Regions from separate parts of the Streptomyces hawaiiensis genome, predicted to be linked through region 2. Evidence: riboswitches for the same ligand, from Rfam matches in the RefSeq annotation. Region 2 holds a riboswitch; each other region holds the start of a gene.
What was found. Region 2 has a riboswitch for cobalamin ahead of CEB94_RS09620 (cobalamin biosynthesis protein). Riboswitches for the same ligand answer to the same signal wherever they lie in the genome.

Region 1 (4,687 bases), 5.0 Mb from region 2:
CGCCGTGCCCCTGCTGAACTGCCTGCTGCGAGAAGTGGCCCGGCCGGTCCGCCAGGAGGGCGGACACCGGATCTACCGTCTGCCCGGCGGCAACCGGCTGCTGCGGGTGCGCGGAACGCGCCGGCCCGCCGGACCGGAGGTCGAGGTCGACGGCGCCTGGCACCGCGTCGGTCACACCGAGCTGGTCAAGCTCGTCGCCGAGGAACTGCGCCGCCACACCGGGCTGTCCAACCACGAACTGCCCACCGAGATGCTCGACAGCCGGGACGCCGTGGCCGCCCTGCTCGCCGCCCGCGCCCGGGCCACCCCACCCGAGGACCTCTACCTGCGCTCCGAGCAGTCTCTCCTCACCGGCCACACCCACCACCCGGCCCCCAAGGCGCGCGGGGGCGGCCCCGCCGCCGGCTGGCTGCCGTACGCACCCGAGGCGTACGCCCGTTTCCCGATGGCCCTGCTCGGGCTGCGCGAGGACACCGTCGTCGAGGAGGGCGACACCCGCGCCCTCGACGCCCTCGGCACGGCCCCGCCCGGCTACCGCCTGCTCCCCGCCCACCCCTGGCAGCTGGACCTGGCCGCCCCGGAGCTCGCCGCCGCCTTCGCCGACGGCAGGCTGGTCCGGCTCGGCGCGACCGCCTTCGACACCTGGCCCACGGCCGCGATCCGCACGCTCTACACACCCGAGCACGACCTCTTCCTGAAGTTCAGCCTGGACGTGCGCATCACCAACGACATCCGCCGGCTGTGGCGCCACGACCTGCTCGCCCTGCCCCGGACCGACGCGGCCGTCCGCTCCGCATTCGAGACGTTCGACGGGCCCCCGGCGTGGCTGGCCGACCGCGGGTACCGCACCGCCGACTTCGCCTTCGAGGCCCTCGCCGTCCTCGTCCGCGACGGCTTCGGCGACCGCCTCCTGCCCGGCGCGACCCCGCTGCTCGCCGCCGGGCTCGTCGAGGGCTTCGACGGCCATCCGCTCGACCGCGCCGTCGACCCGGGGGCCTGGTGGGCGGCGTACCTGGCCCGGGTCGTGCCCCCGGTGCTGGCGGCGTTCGCCGAACACGGCGTCGTCATCGAGGCTCACCTGCAGAACACCCTGGTCGCCGTGGACGCCGACGGCCTGCCGGTGCAGGCCCTGTACCGGGACGCCGAGGGCGTGAAGCTGCTGCCGGAGGTGACGCGGCGGGCCGGCTGGGAGCGGCTCGTGTACTGCCTGGTCGTCAATCACCTCATGGAGATCGCCGGCGCCCTCACCGAACGGCACCCCGGGTTCGACCCCTGGCCCGCCGCCCGCCGCGAACTCGCCCGCCACGACCTGCCGGAGATCCCCGCCCTGCTCGCCTCACCCACACTGCCGGCCAAGACGAACCTGCTGCTGCGCTGGACGGGCGCGGACGGCGCCGCCGCCCACTACCTGCCGCTGCCCAACCCGCTCAGGGCCGGCCGCATGGAATGATGGCCGGCGAACAAGGCGACGGCGGAACGAGGAAGCCGGTGTGAATCCGGCGCGGTCCCGCCACTGTGATCGGCGAGCCGGTCCCGACAGGCCACTGCCCGCGCACGGGTGGGAAGGCCGGGAGCGGCATCGACCCGAGAGCCAGGAGACTCACGCGGTCGCCTCCTCGACGGACCACCGGGGCGGATCTCCCCGGAGAGAGGGAAGGTGCGGCATGTCCGCAACGCCGGCCGGAGGGCTTCCGTGCCGCATCGTCGTCTGCCGGGACTGCTGCTGCGGCAGCCCCAAGGTGACCGGCGTCGATCACGCCGCCCAGACCCAGCGTCTGCGCACGGCGGCACCGGTACGGGTCTCCGACTGCCTCGACGTCTGCGACCAGGCCAACGTCATCGTCGTCCAGCCGTCAGCGGAGGGCCGGGGCGCCGGAGGCCGGCCGGTGTGGCTCGGACTGGTCAACGACCCGGCCGCCACCGAGGACGTCGTCTCCTGGGTGCGGGAGGGCGGTCCCGGCATCGCCCCCCTGCCCGACATCCTCGGCCTGTACGTCTTCACACCGCTCGCGCGACGCCGCGCCGACGGCTCATGACGCGGCCGGCACGCACAGCACGGGCACGGTCGACAGATGCAGCAGCTTGTGCGGTGTCGAGCCCAGCAGTGCGCCCCGCACCGGGCTCTCGCCCCATGTGCCCACCACGATGACCCTGGCCTCGTGGCGGGCCGCGGCGTCGATCAGCGCCTGCGCGGGCCGCTCGTCGACGAGTTCCACCGACGTCCGCACACCGGCCTCGTCGGCCACCCGCAGCGCGTGACCGAGCGCGGTGTTGCCGGCCTCGCGGACGGCCTCGTGATGAGCGCCGTACTCCTCGCCCGTGACGCCGGGCGCGGCGACGCCGTAGACGATCACCAGGGGTTCGTCGTACGCGGTCGCCACCTCGATGGCGACGCGCAGTGCGCTCAGGGCGCCCGGGGACTCGTCGTAGCCGAGGACCACCGACATCTTCAGGACTCCTTGCCGTCGACGAGGTCCGGGTCGACCACGCTCGGGTGTTCCGACCAGAAGGCGGGCGCCATCAGCCGCCACACGACCATGAGGACGACGCCCGCGACGATGATCCCGATCCCGATGACGAGCGGCGGGCCGAGGCCGAACCACGAGACACCGCTGTAGGAGTTGTCGGGGTCGGACATGTCCGCCACGGATTCCACCAGCAACCACGCCAGCAGCCCCGCACCGATCAGCGGGCCGAGGCCGATCAGGAAGAAGTTGCGGACGCTGCGGGTCAGCTGGCGGCGGTAGTAGACCGCGCAGGCCAGGCCCGTGAGCGCGTAGTAGAAGGCGATCAGCAGGGACAGGGCGGTGAGGGAGTCGAAGAGGGCGTTCTCACTGACGTGGTAGAGGACGAGGTACCAGGCGATGGCGATGCCGGCGACCCACCAGGTGCTCACGTCGGGGGTGCGGAACCGCGGGTGGATGCGGCCGAAGTGCGCGGGCAGCGCGTGCCGGCGTGCCATGGACAGGCCCGTGCGCGACGCCGGGATGATCGTCGTCTGCGTGGAGGCGAGCGCGGACGTCGAGACCGCCAGCAGCACGACCCAGTCCCAGCCGCCCATGGCCTCCTCGGCGAGCAGGGCGAAGATGAACTCCTCCTCCGCCGCGTTCTCGGCGAGGTAGTCCGTTCCGGCGTAGCCCACGACCGCGAAGGCGACCGCGAGGTAGGTCACCAGCAGCAGCACCGTCGACCAGACGGCCGCCTTGCCGGGGGCGGTGGCCGAGTCCTCGACCTCCTCGGTGAGGTTGACCGCCGACTCCCACCCCCAGTAGATGAACACACCCAGCAGCAGCGACGCGGTCAGTGACGCTCCGCCGGCCCCGAACGGCTCGAGCCAGCCGAACTTCGGATCGATGGCGTCGAGGGTGCCGGTGTCGGCGTAGACGCGGTAGAGCGCCACCACGGCGAAGGCGAGCAGGCAGATGACCTGCGCCAGGATGAGGACGTTCTGCACCTTGGCCGACAGCTCGGTGCCGATCACGCAGACGGCCGTCATCACCAGGATGAGCAGCACCGTCAGGACCTGGCGCAGCACGTCGTCGTCGGCCCAGCTGTCCAGGCCGACGGCCAGCAGGAAGAACGTCACGGCGACGTCCGCGAGCGACCCGACGACCAGGACGCCCGTCATCGCGATGGCCCAGCCGCCCAGCCAGCCCGCCCAGGGCCCCATGGCCCGGGTGACCCAGGAGAACGTCGTGCCGCAGTCCTGGTCGACCTTGTTGAGGTAGTAGAAGGCCGACGCGATCAGCAGCATGGGCACGAACGACGCGAGCATCACCCCGGGGGCGTGGATGCCCACCAGCGCCACGATCGGGCCGATGACCGCCGCCACGGAGTACGCGGGGGAGGTCGCGTTGAGCCCGATGACCAGCGCGTCGACGAATCCGATCGCATTGGGCTTCAGGCTCGCCTGCGGGGGTGGGCCCGAGTCCGTGACGTCCTTGGCCATGCGCCCTCGCTCCCGTTGTGTGTGCGTCCATACAACAGGCACTTGCGGAGCAATTTAACTATTGATCCCCATTTCAGGCATCATGTCGCCTTACGGCCGCGGACCAGCAGGTGCAGGAAGTACGGCGTGCCGATCACCGCCGTCATCAGGCCGGCGCCCAGCTGGGCGGGGGCGATGACGGTGCGGCCGAGAAGGTCGGCCGTACCGACCAGCGCGGCGCCGAGCAGGACGGCGACCGGCACCACCCGGCCGTGCCGCCGGCCGACGAGGGCGCGGGCCGCGTGCGGCGCCACCAGGCCGACGAAGCCGATCGTGCCGGCCGAGGCGACGGCGGTCGCGGCGAGCAGCACGCCCACCACCAGCAAGCCCAGCCTGGCCCGCGGCAGTCCGAGGCCGAGCAGCCGCGGGGTGTCCTCGTCCAGGGAGACCAGGTCCAGCTCGGTGCGCCGGGCGACCGCGACGGCCAGGCCCAGCACCAGGACGAGCGCGACGGGCAGAACGTCCGCCATGGTCCGCCCGTAGGTGGAACCGGACAGCCAGGTCAGCGCCTTGGTGGCGTTGAACGGGTCGGTGAGCACGATCAGCAGGCTGATCAGGGCCGTGGAACCGGCCGCCATGCCGATGCCGACGAGGACCAGCCGGTTCTGCCGGTAGCCGCCCCGGGCGGAGAGCCCGAAGACGACGGCCGAGGCCAGCGCCGCGCCCCCGAACGCCGCGCCCGCGACACCCCAGGACCCG
Region 2 (4,687 bases):
CGCGCAGCGAACCGCAGAACACCGGCAGCGCGTTGGCGCCGTGTGCCTCGATCGCGTCGCACAGGGTGTCCACGAAGGCGGTGTTGCCGCTCAGCTCGTGGGCCCGGTAGAAGAGCACGCCGACGGTCGGACGGCCCTCCACCCGGGCGCGCTCGCCGTGGACGCCGAACTCCGGCATCTTCCGCGGCTCGACGAACCCCTCGCCCGTCAGCAGCACGGTGTCGGAGAGGAACCGGGCCAGCTCGGTGAGGTTGTCCGGCCCACCCTCCACGAGGTACTTCAGCGCCTCGGCCACGACACCGGCCGGGACGGACGACTCGGCCATCAACTCCGCGTCCGGCACGGCCTCGCCGCCGAGCAGCACGGTGGGGATGCCGGAGGCCTTCAGCGCGGCGAGACCGTCCTCCCAGGCCCGCTTGCCGCCGAGCAGCCGGACGACGGCGATGCCGGCCCCGTCCAGCAGGGCCGGAAGCTCCTCCTGGACGTCCACGCGGGTCGGATTGCCGATCCGGTAGTCGGCCCCGGAGGCGGCCCGGGCCGCCAGCAGGTCCGTGTCGGCGGTCGACAACAACAACACTGTGCTCATGCGGGCGCTCCCGGTGGAATGAAGGGCAGTCCTTGCGGCGCGCCGGACTCGATGAGCCGCCACAGCGCGTCCGTGTCCGCGTGCTGTTCGATCAGGTCGCCGAGCCGGTCGAGCTGCTCCTCGCGCAGCGCGGCGAACGAGGTGTCCGGCGCCGGCACGAAGCGGCGGCCCGCGGCGGCCGCCACCTCGCGCAGAAAGGCCCGCCGGAAGCCGTCCGACTCCAGTGAGCCGTGCCAGTGCGTGCCCCAGGTCTGGCCGACCCGGCAGCCGTCCAGGAAGGGGATTCCCCCGGTGACGTCGGCGACGCCGTGATGGATCTCGTAGCCCTCCACCCGCTCGCCGAGGGCTTCCCCCGCCGGCCGGGTGAGGGTCTTCTCGCGGGCGAACCGCACCCGCACGGGCAGGATCCCGAGCCCGTCGACGTGGCCCCGGCGGCTCTCGACGTCGTCCTCGATGTGCTCGCCGAGGATCTGGAAACCGCCGCAGACACCGAGGACGGGCCGCTGCTCGGCGGCCCGGCGGACCAGGGCCTCGGCGAGCCCCCGCTCACGCAGCCACTCCAGTGCCCGGACCGTCCCGCGGGTGCCGGGCACGATGACGAGGTCGGCGTCGGACAGCTCCTCCGGCCGGTCCACGAACCGCACCACGACCCCGGGTTCGGCGGCCAGGGCGTCCACGTCGGTGAAGTTGGACATGAGCGGCACGGCACAGACCGCGACCCGCAGCACGTCCTCGCCGACGGGCGGGGCGACGACGGATTCCCGCACGGCGCCCCGCAGGGAGACGCGCAGCCCGTCCTCCTCGTCGATCCCGAGCCCGTGCCGGAAGGGCAGTACGCCGTACGTGCGCCGCCCGGTGAGGCCGAGCAGCATGTCCAGGCCCGGCTCCAGCAGGGAGACGTCCCCGCGGAACTTGTTGACGAGGAACCCGGCGACGTAACGCTGGTCCTCGGGCGACAGCAGCGCCACCGTCCCGAAGAACGAGGCGAACACACCGCCCCGGTCGATGTCGCCGACCACGAGCACGGGCAGCCCGGCGCCCCGGGCGATCCCCATGTTCACGATGTCCGTCCGCCGCAGATTGATCTCGGCGGGAGAACCGGCCCCCTCACAGATCACCGCGTCATACGTGCCCCGCAACTGCTCCAGGCAGTCCAGCACCGTCCCGAGCAGCCTCTGCTGCCGCCCGCCGTGGTAGCCGCGCGCGCTCATCTCGCCGACCGGCTTGCCCAGCAGCACGACCTGACTGCTCTGCTCGCCACCGGGCTTGAGTAGCACGGGGTTCATCAGCGCGGTCGGCTCGACCCGGCAGGCCTGCGCCTGCATGGCCTGGGCCCGCCCGATCTCGGCCCCCTCCTTCGTCACGAAGGAGTTCAGGGACATGTTCTGCGCCTTGAAGGGCGCGACCTTGACGCCCTGGCGCACCAGCCACCGGCAGATCCCGGCGGTCACGACGCTCTTGCCGGCGTCGGAGGTGGTACCGGCGACGAGAAGACCACCGCCCATGTCATTTCCCCCTCTTCAGCAACCGCGCACTCCTCAGCAGCCGCGCACCGGCGCACACCCCGAGCGCGAGCCAGGTGACCCGCCGCGAGAGCCGCACGGCCCGTTCGACGTCGTGCGTACCGACGGCACGTCCTTGCGTGTTCAGCACGGGCCGGTGCTCCATCCGCCCGCCGTACGAGAGCGTCCCGCCCAGCCGCACCCCGAGCGCCCCCGCGAACGAGGCCTCCACAGGCCCGGCGTTGGGACTCGGATGCTTCGCCGCGTCGTCCCGCCAGGCCCGCATGGCCCCCCGCGGATCCGGCCCGGCCAGGGCGGCGAGTACGGCGGTCAGCCGTGCTCCCGGCCACCCCGCGAGGTCGTCCAGGCGCGCGGAGGCCCACCCGTACCGGCGGTACCGGGCCGACTTGTGCCCGACCATGGCGTCCAGCGTGTTGACGGCCCGGAAACCCAGCAGCCCCGGCACCCCGCCGACGGCCCCCCACACCAGCGCCCCCACCACCGCGTCGGAGGTGTTCTCGGCGACGGACTCGACCACGGCCCGGGCCATACCGTCGGCGTCGAGGGCCTGCGGATCCCGCCCGCACAGATGCGGCAGCCGGGCCCGGGCCGCCTCGACGTCCCCGGCCTCCAGGGCACGCCCGATGGTCCGTGCCTCCCGGGCGAGTGAAGTCCCCCCGACGACACCCCAGGTGGCGGCTCCGGTCAGCGCGACGGAGGCGACGCCGGAGGTCCGCACGGCACGCGCGGCGACGGACCCGAGGGCGATTGTCCCTCCGGCACACACGGCGGTGTGCAGCGCGCCCCACCCGCGGTGGTCCCGCCACAACACCCGTTCCACGGCGCCCGCGGCCCGCCCGAACGCGGCGACCGGATGCCCTCGGCGAGGATCACCGAGCAGCAGGTCACCGATCAGACCGGCGGCGGCGCCGTACGCGAAGACGCGACCGGCACCCATGGGCTCAGCCGGCCGGAAAGGCAGGCAGGGGTGGGATGTTGAAACCGGATGGGCAGCCGCGCATGGCGATACGTGTCCTCACTCAGGGTGTCCACGCCCTGGTTCGACGAGACCGGCGGTGAGAGTTCCTGGCTCCCGGGGATTGCTACCCCGGTGACAGTGGCGGGACCGCGCCGGACTTTCACCGGCTTCCTCTCCTGCCGCCGTACTGGCCCCGGCAGTCCACCACGGCCGGGAACCGCCGTCAACTTGCCGTTGACCTGCGAGGGGAGAGTGTGCAGAACCCCACATCGTCCCCTTCCGTACACACGACGACCGGGCGGCACAGGACCGAAGTCCCGCGCCGCCCGGTGGACGATGTGCGGTCGGGCCGTCAGGCCACGATCAGGTAGATGCCGTACCCGACAGCCGCCGCGCACGCCGCGAAGCACGCGTACGCGCCGGTGACCGCGAGGCTCGCGGACCCGCCCTCCGCCACCGCACGCTCGCGGCGCGACAGGCCGGTGATGCCGAGGGTGAACAGGCCGACGAGGGCCACGGTGACCACGAGGCTGACACCGAAGACGGAGCCGAGGGCCGCCCAGTCGATCTTCATCTCAGAGACTCTTCCTTGTAACCGGGTGGCGGGGTCAGACCGTCGTGGTCGTGGTCGGCGTCCGTTCGACGGTGGCCTGGGCCGGGAACGACGGCACCGGCTCCTCCGCCGGCGTACCGGCCGGCGGCGGCGTCACGGCGGCCATCGCCGTGGTGACCACGCCCGCGGGCTCCGCCTCGTCGGTGTCGTTGACGTTGGTGTGGTCGACGATCTCACGCCGCGACAGCTTCCAGATCGCCGCGCTGGAGGCGATGAGGAAGACGGCCACCACAGCGGTGCCCCAGGCGCCGAAGCCGGTGACGTACTCGGCGAGAGCACCCACCAGGGCCGCCGCCGGCAGCGTCAGACCCCACGCGACGAACATCCGCGTCGCGGTCGACCAGCGGACGACGCCGCCCTTGCGGCCGAGCCCCGCGCCCATCACCGCGCCGGACACGGAGTGGGTGGTGGACAGGGAGAAACCGATGTGCGAGGAGGCCAGGATGACCGTGGCCGCGGAGGTCTGGGCGGCGAAGCCCTGCTGCGGCTGGAGGTCGGTCAGGCCCTTGCCCATGGTGCGGATGATGCGCCAGCCGCCCAGGTAGGTGCCGAGCGCGATCGCGACGCCCGCGGAGAGGATGACCCACATGGGCGGGTCGGAGTCGGGGGCGAGGGTGCCGCCGGCGATCAGGGCGAGGGTGATGATGCCCATGGTCTTCTGGGCGTCGTTGGTGCCGTGCGCCAGGGAGACCAGGCCCGCCGAGGCGATCTGGCCGGCCCGGTAGCCCTTCCGGGACGCCTTGCCGTCGGCCTTCTTGCCGAGGGAGTACGTCAGCCGCGTCGCCAGCATCGCCGCGAGGCCCGCGACCAGCGGGGCGGCGATCGCCGGGATCAGCACCTTGGTGACCAGCACGTCACCGTGGACCGCGCCGACGCCCGCCGAGGCGATCGTGGCACCGATCAGACCGCCCATGAGAGCGTGGGAGGAGCTGGACGGCAGGCCGACCAGCCAGGTCAGCAGGTTCCAGAGGATCGCGCCGACCAGGGCGGCGAAGATGACCTCAGGA
Region 3 (4,687 bases), 6.1 Mb from region 2:
TGACCGCGGGGTTGCTGCTGATCGCGTCCGGTTTCGCGGTGGTGGCCGCGGCCCGCCCGGCCGGCTGGACGGGCACCGCCGGGCTGCTGCCGGCCGCCGGCTTCGTGATCTTGCTCACCGTGGGGCAGATGCTGGTCGTGCCCGCCGCCCGCGCCTGGGTGCCCGACCTTGCCGAGGAGGGCCGGCTCGGGCTCTACATGGGTGCGCTGTCGTCCGTCTCCGGGCTGATCGTCCTGGCCGGCAGCGCCGCCACCGGCTTCCTGCTCGACCTGGGCCTGCCGGCGGCCGTACCGTGGCTGGTCCTCGCGGCCGTACCGGCTCTGGCGGTTGCTGTGGTGCCGCGCCGTGAGAAGGGGGCGGGTGCGGCGGCCTGAAACGGCGCCGGCGCCCTGCGGCAACCGGGCGCGCGGGACCTTCACTCCGGCGGGCGACTCCTTCGCTCCGGGATTTCCGAGTCCGCACCCTCTGAGGACACCGCTGCGGAGACCGGTGGTCACGTCGCGCCAGTATCCTGGGTCGGCTGCGGCACCCCCCACCAATCCCCGTGCAGAAGCGGGGAGTTCGGCCTGCGGCGACGACCTTCCCACGCAGGAGACGAGGACGAGTGCTGCTAGCGGGCCGCTACCGGCTGGATGTTGAGATCGGGCGCGGTGGAATGGGAGAGGTCTGGCGTGCGTACGACGAGACGCTCGCCAGAGCGGTGGCCCTCAAGCTGCTGCTCCCCAGGACACCGATGCCACGGCGGCCTCCCGGTTCCGTCTGGAGGCGCAGACCGCAGGGCGTCTCAACCACCCCAACGTGGTCGGTGTCCTGGACTTCGGCGAGTACGACAACCGGCTGTATCTGGTGATGGAGCTGGTCGAGGGCGACTCTCTCGCCGGGGTGCTGAACGGCTCCGGCGCGCTGCCCGCCGAGCACGTGGCCCGTCTGGCCGCGCAGGCCGCTGCGGGGCTGGCCGCCGCGCACGCGCAGGGCATCGTGCACCGGGACGTCAAACCCGCCAACCTGCTGCTGGACGCCCACGGCACGCTGAAGATCGGCGACTTCGGTATCGCGCGGTTCCTCGACGACCCCGGCGCCGCGCTCACCGCCACCGGCCAGATCGTGGGCACCGGCCTCTACCTCGCGCCCGAGCGGGCCCTTGGCCGGCAGGCGGGGCCCGCCTCCGACATGTACTCCCTGGGCTGCGTGCTCTACCAGCTCCTCAGCGGCCGCCCGCCGTTCCAGGCCGACACCGCCGTCGCCCTCCTCCACCAGCATCTCGACTCGACCCCCGTGCCGCCCCGCGAGCTCGGTGTCACCGGACTCCCGCCGGCGTTCGAGAACTACCTCCTCGGTCTGCTCGCCAAGCAGCCCGAGGACCGGCCCACCGCCCAGCAGGCCGCCGAGTGGTTCGCCGGGGGCGCCTGGCGGGGCCTGCCCGAGCCGCTGCCGGAGGCCTCACCGCCGCTGCGGCCGACGACCGCGTCCGCGGCGGCGCACGCCGCGCCCGGTCCGAGCGCGTCCGCCGAGACCAGTCACCCGACCACGTACGCGCTGCCAGCGACCACGGGGCACCGCACCGCCGCCCGGGCCGCCCAGGCGGGGCGTTCGGGTCGCCCCCGCGGGCGCGGCGGCCTCGGCAACCGGACGAGACTGGCCGCGACGGCCGCCGCCGCGGCGCTCTTCCTCGCCGCGATGCTCATCGGCATGCGCTGGTTCTCGCCCGACACGACCGCGGAGGGCACCGAACCCGACGCGTCCCCGACTGCGAGCAGCCCCGCCGCCACCCCGTCGGGCGACTCCGCCTCGTCTGTCTCCTCCGATCCGGAAGCCGCCCCGGCGGCCGGCCCGGCGACCGGCCCGGCGACCGGGCCGGGGGCAGCCGGGACGCCGACGACCGGCACCGTGGCCGATGTCACTCCGTCCGCGCCGGCCGCTTCCCCGACCCCTCCCGCGCCGGCGCCCGGCGCCGTGACTCCGACGGAGGAGGCGGGCAACGGCGGGCCGCGGCAGCCGAAGCCGGAGAAGCCGCGCCAGGCCGGGGAAGACCAGGAGAGCGACGACGGTGGAGACGACGGAGGCGACGACTGACGCGGGCTCCGAAGCCGCGCGGCGGGGCCCTGCCCGCAGCGTGTGGATCAGTGGGGGGATGCGCCGGTGTGCGAGCGGGCGCCCCCTCGCGCGCCCCTTGGGTGGCTTGTCACCGCCCTTACCCCGGCCTTATTGTCACCAGGCCTTGGTGAACGGGAAATCCGGTGTGATGCCGGTGCGGCCCTCGCCACTGTGAATCGGGAAGTCCGGCTCCAGCCCTCGCGGGCGGCCACTGGGTCCTTGTGACCCGGGAAGGCGGAGTCCGGGCGGTGGTACCCGTCAGCCAGGAGACCGGCCAAGGCGCGTCAACCATCCACGAGGTGCTGGAGAGGGTCTGCTGAGCCATGCACATAGCCGAGGGTTTCCTTCCTCCGGCGCACGCGGTCGCCTGGGGCGTCGCGTCGGCGCCGTTCGTCGTCCACGGGGTCCGGTCGCTCACCCGTGAAGTGCGCGAGCACCCCGAGAGCACGCTGCTCCTCGGTGCGTCCGGCGCCTTCACCTTCGTCCTGTCCGCCCTGAAACTGCCGTCTGTCACCGGCAGTTGCTCGCACCCCACCGGCACGGGCCTGGGAGCCATCCTGTTCCGGCCGCCCATCATGGCGGTGCTGGGCACGATCACCCTGCTCTTCCAGGCGCTGTTGCTCGCGCACGGCGGCCTGACCACGCTCGGCGCCAACGTCTTCTCGATGGCGATCGTCGGTCCCTGGGCCGGGTACGCCGTCTACGCACTGCTGCGGCGCTCCGGTGCGCCGCTGATGGTGGCCGTGTTCTGCGGCGCGTTCGTCGCCGACCTGTCCACCTACTGCGTCACCAGCGTGCAGCTGGCGCTCGCGTTCCCCGACCCGGGCAGCGGATTCCTGGGCGCGCTCGGCAAGTTCGGGTCCATCTTCGCCGTCACCCAGATTCCGCTCGCGGTGAGCGAGGGCCTGCTGACCGTGCTCGTGATGCGGCTGCTGGTGCAGTCCAGCAAGGGCGAACTGACCCGGCTGGGCGTGCTCCTCGCCAGGAAGCGGGCACGGACCGAGACCGAGACGGTGGCCCGATGAACAGGAACACGAAGATCAACCTGGTGCTGCTGCTGGCCGTGGCCGCGCTCGCCGTGCTGCCCCTGGCGCTCGGCCTCGGCGACCACAAGAAGGAGCCGTTCACGGGCGCCGACGCCGAGGCCGAGACGGCGATCACCGAGCTGAAGCCGGACTACGAGCCGTGGTTCTCGCCGCTGTACGAGCCGCCGTCCGGTGAGATCGAGTCGGCGCTGTTCGCCCTCCAAGCGGCCCTCGGCGCCGGAGTCCTGGCCTACTACTTCGGTCTGCGCCGGGGGCGGCGGCAGGGCGAGCAGCGGGCGCTGGAGCGGCAGGCCGGCAGCGCGCTCGCCGGTGCCGCCGGGAAGTCCACCGCGGAGCAGGACTGAGCCCGGGTGCTGCCGATCGACGCGGCGGCGCACAGCAGTCGCTGGCGCCGCCGCCATCCCGTGGACAAGGCCGTGCTCGGGCTCGGCCTCACCGTGCTCGCGATCTCCCTGCCGCCCTGGCCGGGGGCCGCCCTGGTGCTCCTGACGGCGCTGCTGGTGCTGCTGGGGCCGGCCGGTGTGCCCGGGCGGCGGCTGTGGCGGGCCTACCGGGTGCCGCTGGGCTTCTGTGTGACCGGCGCGGTCACGCTGCTCGTCCAGGTGGGCGGACCGGGGGGTTTCGTCTCCCTCGCGGGTGATGGGCCGGTCCGGGCCGGGGAGTTGCTGCTGCGCACCTCGGCGGCTTCCCTGGGCGTGCTGCTGTTCGCCTTCACCACACCGATGTCCGACCTGCTGCCCCGTCTGGTGCGGGTCGGGATCCCCGCTCCGGTCGTCGATGTCGCGCTGGTGACGTACCGGATGAGCTTCCTGCTGCTGGACTCCGTGCGCCGCATCCGGGAGGCCCAGGCGGCCCGGCTCGGTCACACCAGCCGGGCCGCGGAGTGGCGTTCCCTGGCCGGGCTCGGCGCCACCGCGTTCGTCCGGGCCTTCGACCGGGCCACCCGCCTCCAGGCCGGACTCGCCGGGCGCGGCTACGACGGCACGCTGCGGGTCCTGGTGCCCGAGGCCCGGGTCTCCGTCCGCTTCACGGCTGCCAGTTGCGCGCTGCTCGCGGCACTGGCCGCCCTCACCTTCGTCCTGGAAAGGCCGCTGACATGAGCGAGCCCGCCCTCGTCGCCCTGCGGGGCGCGTCCTTCGCCTACGAGGACGGCCCCACCGTGCTCAGCGGGCTCGACTTCGAGATCCGCGAGGGGCGCGCACTGGCGCTGCTCGGCCGCAACGGCAGCGGAAAGACCACGCTGATGCGGCTGCTCTCCGGCGGACTGCGGCCGCACGAGGGGCGGCTGACGGTCGAGGGGCAGCCGGTGTCGTACGACCGCAAGGGGCTGACCCGGCTGCGGACGACCGTGCAGCTGGTGGTGCAGGACCCGGACGACCAGTTGTTCGCGGCGTCCGTGGAGCAGGACGTGTCGTTCGGGCCGCTGAACCTCGGTCTGGACGTCACGGAGGTGCGGGCGCGGGTGGCGGAGGCGCTCGCCGCCCTGGACATCACGGCCCTGGCCGGCCGGCCCACCCATCTGCTCTCCTACGGCCAGCGCAAGCGCA
Region 4 (4,687 bases), 3.8 Mb from region 2:
CCAGCGCGCCCGCTCGGCCGCGAAGGGCGGTGCGTCGCAGTGAAGGACGGCGTGAACGGCGTCGCACTGGGCGTCTTCATCTTCTTCTTCCTGGCCGTGACGGTCATGGGCTTCCTGGCCGCGCGCTGGCGCAAGGCCGACAACGAGCAGAGCCTGGACGAATGGGGCCTGGGCGGGCGCTCGTTCGGCACCTGGGTCACCTGGTTCCTGCTCGGCGGCGACCTGTACACCGCGTACACCTTCGTGGCCGTGCCGGCGGCGATCTACGCGGCGGGCGCGGCCGGCTTCTTCGCGGTGCCGTACACGATCCTGGTGTACCCGCTGATCTTCACCTTCCTCCCCCGCCTGTGGTCGGTCTCCCACAAGCACGGGTACGTCACGACGTCCGACTTCGTGCGCGGCCGCTTCGGCTCGAAGGGCCTGTCGCTGGCGGTGGCCGTGACCGGCATCCTGGCGACGATGCCGTACATCGCGCTCCAGCTGGTCGGCATCCAGGCCGTGCTGGACGTGATGGGCGTCGGCGGCGGCGAGGACACCAACTGGTTCATCAAGGACCTGCCGCTGCTGATCGCGTTCGGCGTGCTGGCGGCTTACACGTACTCGTCGGGTCTGCGGGCCCCCGCGCTCATCGCGTTCGTGAAGGACACGCTGATCTACATCGTCATCGCGGTGGCGATCATCTACATCCCGATCAAGCTGGGCGGCTTCGACGACATCTTCGCCAAGGCGAGCGAGGCGTACGGCCAGACCAACCCGGCGACGGGTGCGCCGCGCGGTGCGCTGGTACCGGCCGAGGCGGGGCAGTGGACGTACGCCACGCTGGCGTTGGGCTCCGCCCTGGCCCTCTTCATGTACCCGCACTCGATCACGGCGACGCTGTCCTCGAAGAGCCGTGAGGTGATCCGCCGCAACACCACGATCCTGCCGCTGTACTCGCTGATGCTGGGTCTGCTGGCGCTGCTCGGGTTCATGGCGATCGCGGCCGGGATCAAGGTGCAGAACGGGCAGCTGGCGATTCCGCAGCTGTTCGAGACGATGTTCCCGGACTGGTTCGCGGGCGTGGCGTTCGCGGCGATCGGCATCGGCGCGCTGGTGCCGGCGGCCATCATGTCCATCGCGGCCGCGAACCTCTTCACCCGCAACATCTACAAGGACTTCATCAAGCCGGACGCCACACCGGCGCAGGAGACCAAGGTCTCCAAGCTGGTCTCCCTGCTGGTGAAGGTCGGCGCCCTGGCCTTCGTCCTCACCATGGACAAGACGGTCGCCATCAACTTCCAGCTGCTGGGCGGCATCTGGATCCTGCAGACCTTCCCGGCCCTGGTCGGCGGCCTGTTCACCCGCTGGTTCCACCGCTGGGCCCTGCTCGCGGGCTGGGCGGTCGGCATGGTCTACGGCACGGCCGCCGCGTACGGCGTCGCCTCGCCCACGCAGAAGCATTTCGGCGGCTCCTCGAAGGAGATCCCGGGCATCGGCGAGATCGGCTACATCGGCCTCACGGCGTTCGTCCTGAACGTGGTGGTGACGGTGGTCCTGACCTTCGTCCTGAGGGCCCTGAAGGCCCCCGACGGCATCGACGAGACCAAGCCGGAGGACTACACGGCCGACGCGGGCGACCCGGGGGTCCAGGTGGAACTCCCGCCTGCCACCGCCGGTTCGGCGCACTGACTTCAGGGGCGCGGAGCCCGGCACACACCACCCGCAGCGGGCCGTCGTGATCACGTATCACGGCGGCCCGCCGCCGTTTCCGACACAACATCTGGGGGTGCCTTCCGAACCTGGCACAAGATGTATGCTCATGCTCGCTGTCGCCGCAGGGGAATCCGGTGTGAATCCGGAACTGTCCCGCAACGGTGTGCTTGCGCATGTCTGTTCCCCGAACCGCCATGCACAGGAGTCAGTCCGAGGACCTGCCGACAGCGCACCCGGCCACCCGGCCGGTGTGCCCTGACGTCCGGGCCTCGTGGAATGGGCCGGTGGACGCGACGCCGCGTGCGCTCGCGTGCTGCCCCCTGCCCTCGACGAGGCCCCCGTGCCGAGCGAGGGAGAGCCCCACGTGACCATCGCGCCAGCCGAACCGGTCTCAGCCACCGAAGAGCCCGACGCTCCCGGTACCGCGCTGCTGCGGACCCTGACCGAGCTGACCGCCGACCTCCCCGACGCCGACCCCGGCCGGGTCGCCGCCGCCGCCCTGCGCGGCAGGTCCTCGCGAGCCGACGAGGCGGAGTTGCGTGATCTGGCGACGGAGGCCGCGGCCGGTCTGATCTCCGAGGACCCCGCCTACTCCCGGCTGGCCGCGCGGCTGCTGACCGTCGGCATCCGCGAGGAGGCCGCCTCACAGGGTGTCACGTCCTTCACCGAGTCCGTCGCGGCCGGCCACCGCGAGGGCCTCATCGCCGACCGCACCGCCGAGTTCGTCCGGCTGCACGCGGCCCGGCTCGACGCCCTGATCGACACCGGCGCCGACGACCGCTTCGGCTACTTCGGCCTGCGCACGCTGCACAGCCGCTACCTGCTGCGCCACCCCCACACCCGCAAGGTCGTCGAGACGCCCCAGCACTTCCTGCTGCGGGTGGCGAGCGGCCTCGCCGAGGACGACACCACGCGCGCGCTGGACGAAGTCGCGGCTCTCTACGGCCTCATGAGCCGCCTCGACTACCTCCCCTCCTCCCCCACCCTCTTCAACTCGGGCACGCGGCACCCGCAGATGTCGTCCTGCTACCTCCTCGACTCCCCCAAGGACGAGCTGGACTCCATCTACGACCGCTACCACCAGGTGGCCCGGCTGTCGAAGCACGCCGGCGGCATCGGGATCGCGTACTCCCGCATCCGCGCCCGCGGTTCACTGATCCGCGGCACCAACGGGCACTCCAACGGCATCGTGCCGTTCCTGAAGACCCTCGACGCCTCGGTCGCCGCGGTGAACCAGGGCGGCCGCCGCAAGGGCGCGGCCGCGGTCTACCTGGAGACCTGGCACTCCGACCTCGAGGAGTTCCTGGAGCTGCGCGACAACACCGGTGAGGACGCCCGCCGCACGCACAACCTGAACCTCGCGCACTGGGTGCCGGACGAGTTCATGCGGCGCGTGAACGCCGACGCGCACTGGTCGCTGTTCTCCCCCTCGGACGTGCCGGAGCTGGTCGACCTGTGGGGCGAGGAGTTCGACGCCGCGTACCGGGCGGCCGAGGCGAAGGGCCTCGCGCGGAAGACCCTGTCCGCCCGTGAGCTGTACGGCCGCATGATGCGCACCCTCGCGCAGACCGGCAACGGCTGGATGACCTTCAAGGACGCCGCCAACCGCACCGCCAACCAGACGGCCGAGCCGGGCCACGTCGTCCACTCGTCCAATCTCTGCACGGAGATCCTGGAGGTCACCAGCGACGGGGAGACGGCGGTCTGCAACCTGGGGTCGGTCAACCTGGGGGCGTTCGTGCACCAGGGTGACATCGACTGGGAGCGGCTGGACGAGACCGTCCGCACGGCCGTGACGTTCCTCGACCGCGTCGTGGACATCAACTTCTACCCGACCGAGCAGGCGGGCCGCTCCAACGCCCGCTGGCGCCCGGTCGGTCTCGGCGTCATGGGTCTGCAGGACGTCTTCTTCAAGCTGCGCCTGCCCTTCGACTCACCCGAGGCCAGGGCGCTCTCCACCCGCATCGCCGAGCGCGTCATGCTCGCCGCGTACGAGGCCTCCGCCGGCCTGGCCGAGCGCAACGGCCCGCTGCCGGCCTGGGAGAAGACCCGTACGGCCCGGGGCATGCTGCACCCCGATCATTTCCCGGCCGTTCGCCTGAGCTGGCCGGAGCGCTGGACCGCCCTGCGCGAGCGCGTCGCCACGACCGGCCTGCGCAACTCCCTGCTCCTCGCCATCGCCCCCACGGCGACGATCGCCTCCATCGCGGGCGTCTACGAGTGCATCGAGCCGCAGGTGTCCAACCTGTTCAAGCGCGAGACGCTGTCCGGCGAGTTCCTCCAGGTCAACTCCTACCTGGTGGACGAGCTGAAGCGGCTCGGCGTGTGGGACGCGCGCAGCCGGGAGGCCCTGCGCGAGGCCAACGGCTCGGTGCAGGACTTCGCCTGGATCCCCGAGGACGTCCGCGCCCTCTACCGCACGGCGTGGGAGATCCCGCAGCGCGGCCTGATCGACATGGCGGCGGCCAGGACCCCGTTCCTGGACCAGTCCCAGTCCCTGAACCTCTTCCTGGAGACGCCGACCATCGGCAAGCTCTCCTCGATGTACGCCTACGCCTGGAAGTCCGGGCTGAAGACGACGTACTACCTGCGTTCGCGCCCGGCGACCCGCATCGCCCGCGCCGCACAGGCCGCTGTCCCCGCGCAGGCCACCCCGGATCCCGAAGCGGTCGCCTGCTCCCTGGAAAACCCCGAGTCCTGCGAGGCCTGCCAGTGATGACCACCCAGAACCTTCTCGACCCCGGCTTCGAACTGACTCTGCGCCCCATGCGCTACCCGGACTTCTACGAGCGCTACCGGGACGCCATCAAGAACACCTGGACCGTGGAGGAGGTCGACCTCCACTCGGACGTCACCGACCTAGCCAAGCTGTCACCGGCGGAGCAGCACCTGATCGGCCGGCTGGTCGCGTTCTTCGCGACGGGCGACTCGATCGTCGCGAACAACCTGGTGCTGACGCTGTACAAGCACATCAACTCCCCCGAGGCGCGGCTGT

Region 1: it holds a riboswitch for cobalamin, as region 2 does, so the genes downstream of both, CEB94_RS32525 ((2Fe-2S) ferredoxin domain-containing protein) here and CEB94_RS09620 (cobalamin biosynthesis protein) in region 2, are expected to answer to the same signal.
Region 3: it holds a riboswitch for cobalamin, as region 2 does, so the genes downstream of both, CEB94_RS36990 (energy-coupling factor ABC transporter permease) here and CEB94_RS09620 (cobalamin biosynthesis protein) in region 2, are expected to answer to the same signal.
Region 4: it holds a riboswitch for cobalamin, as region 2 does, so the genes downstream of both, CEB94_RS27085 (ribonucleoside-diphosphate reductase subunit alpha) here and CEB94_RS09620 (cobalamin biosynthesis protein) in region 2, are expected to answer to the same signal.

Annotation. Positions count from the first base shown of each region.
Region 1 is NZ_CP021978.1:7,087,169-7,091,855, forward strand. Features, by position in the region: gene CEB94_RS32520 (IucA/IucC family protein) at 1-1,450, shown strand, start outside; cobalamin riboswitch at 1,440-1,618, shown strand; gene CEB94_RS32525 ((2Fe-2S) ferredoxin domain-containing protein) at 1,665-2,036, shown strand; gene CEB94_RS32530 (universal stress protein) at 2,031-2,447, opposite strand; gene CEB94_RS32535 (APC family permease) at 2,450-3,949, opposite strand; gene CEB94_RS32540 (iron ABC transporter permease) at 4,030-4,687, opposite strand, start outside.
Region 2 is NZ_CP021978.1:2,076,980-2,081,666, reverse strand. Features, by position in the region: gene cobN (cobaltochelatase subunit CobN) at 1-586, opposite strand, end outside; gene CEB94_RS09625 (cobyric acid synthase) at 583-2,091, opposite strand; gene CEB94_RS09620 (cobalamin biosynthesis protein) at 2,093-3,046, opposite strand; cobalamin riboswitch at 3,147-3,304, opposite strand; gene CEB94_RS09615 (hypothetical protein) at 3,420-3,641, opposite strand; gene CEB94_RS09610 (inorganic phosphate transporter) at 3,676-4,687, opposite strand, start outside.
Region 3 is NZ_CP021978.1:8,153,721-8,158,407, reverse strand. Features, by position in the region: gene CEB94_RS37000 (MDR family MFS transporter) at 1-374, shown strand, start outside; gene CEB94_RS36995 (serine/threonine-protein kinase) at 667-2,073, shown strand; cobalamin riboswitch at 2,203-2,387, shown strand; gene CEB94_RS36990 (energy-coupling factor ABC transporter permease) at 2,418-3,119, shown strand; gene CEB94_RS36985 (energy-coupling factor ABC transporter substrate-binding protein) at 3,116-3,484, shown strand; gene cbiQ (cobalt ECF transporter T component CbiQ) at 3,491-4,240, shown strand; gene CEB94_RS36975 (energy-coupling factor ABC transporter ATP-binding protein) at 4,237-4,687, shown strand, end outside.
Region 4 is NZ_CP021978.1:5,833,798-5,838,484, reverse strand. Features, by position in the region: gene CEB94_RS27095 (DUF3311 domain-containing protein) at 1-43, shown strand, start outside; gene mctP (monocarboxylate uptake permease MctP) at 40-1,668, shown strand; cobalamin riboswitch at 1,793-1,932, shown strand; gene CEB94_RS27085 (ribonucleoside-diphosphate reductase subunit alpha) at 2,057-4,408, shown strand; gene CEB94_RS27080 (ribonucleotide-diphosphate reductase subunit beta) at 4,408-4,687, shown strand, end outside.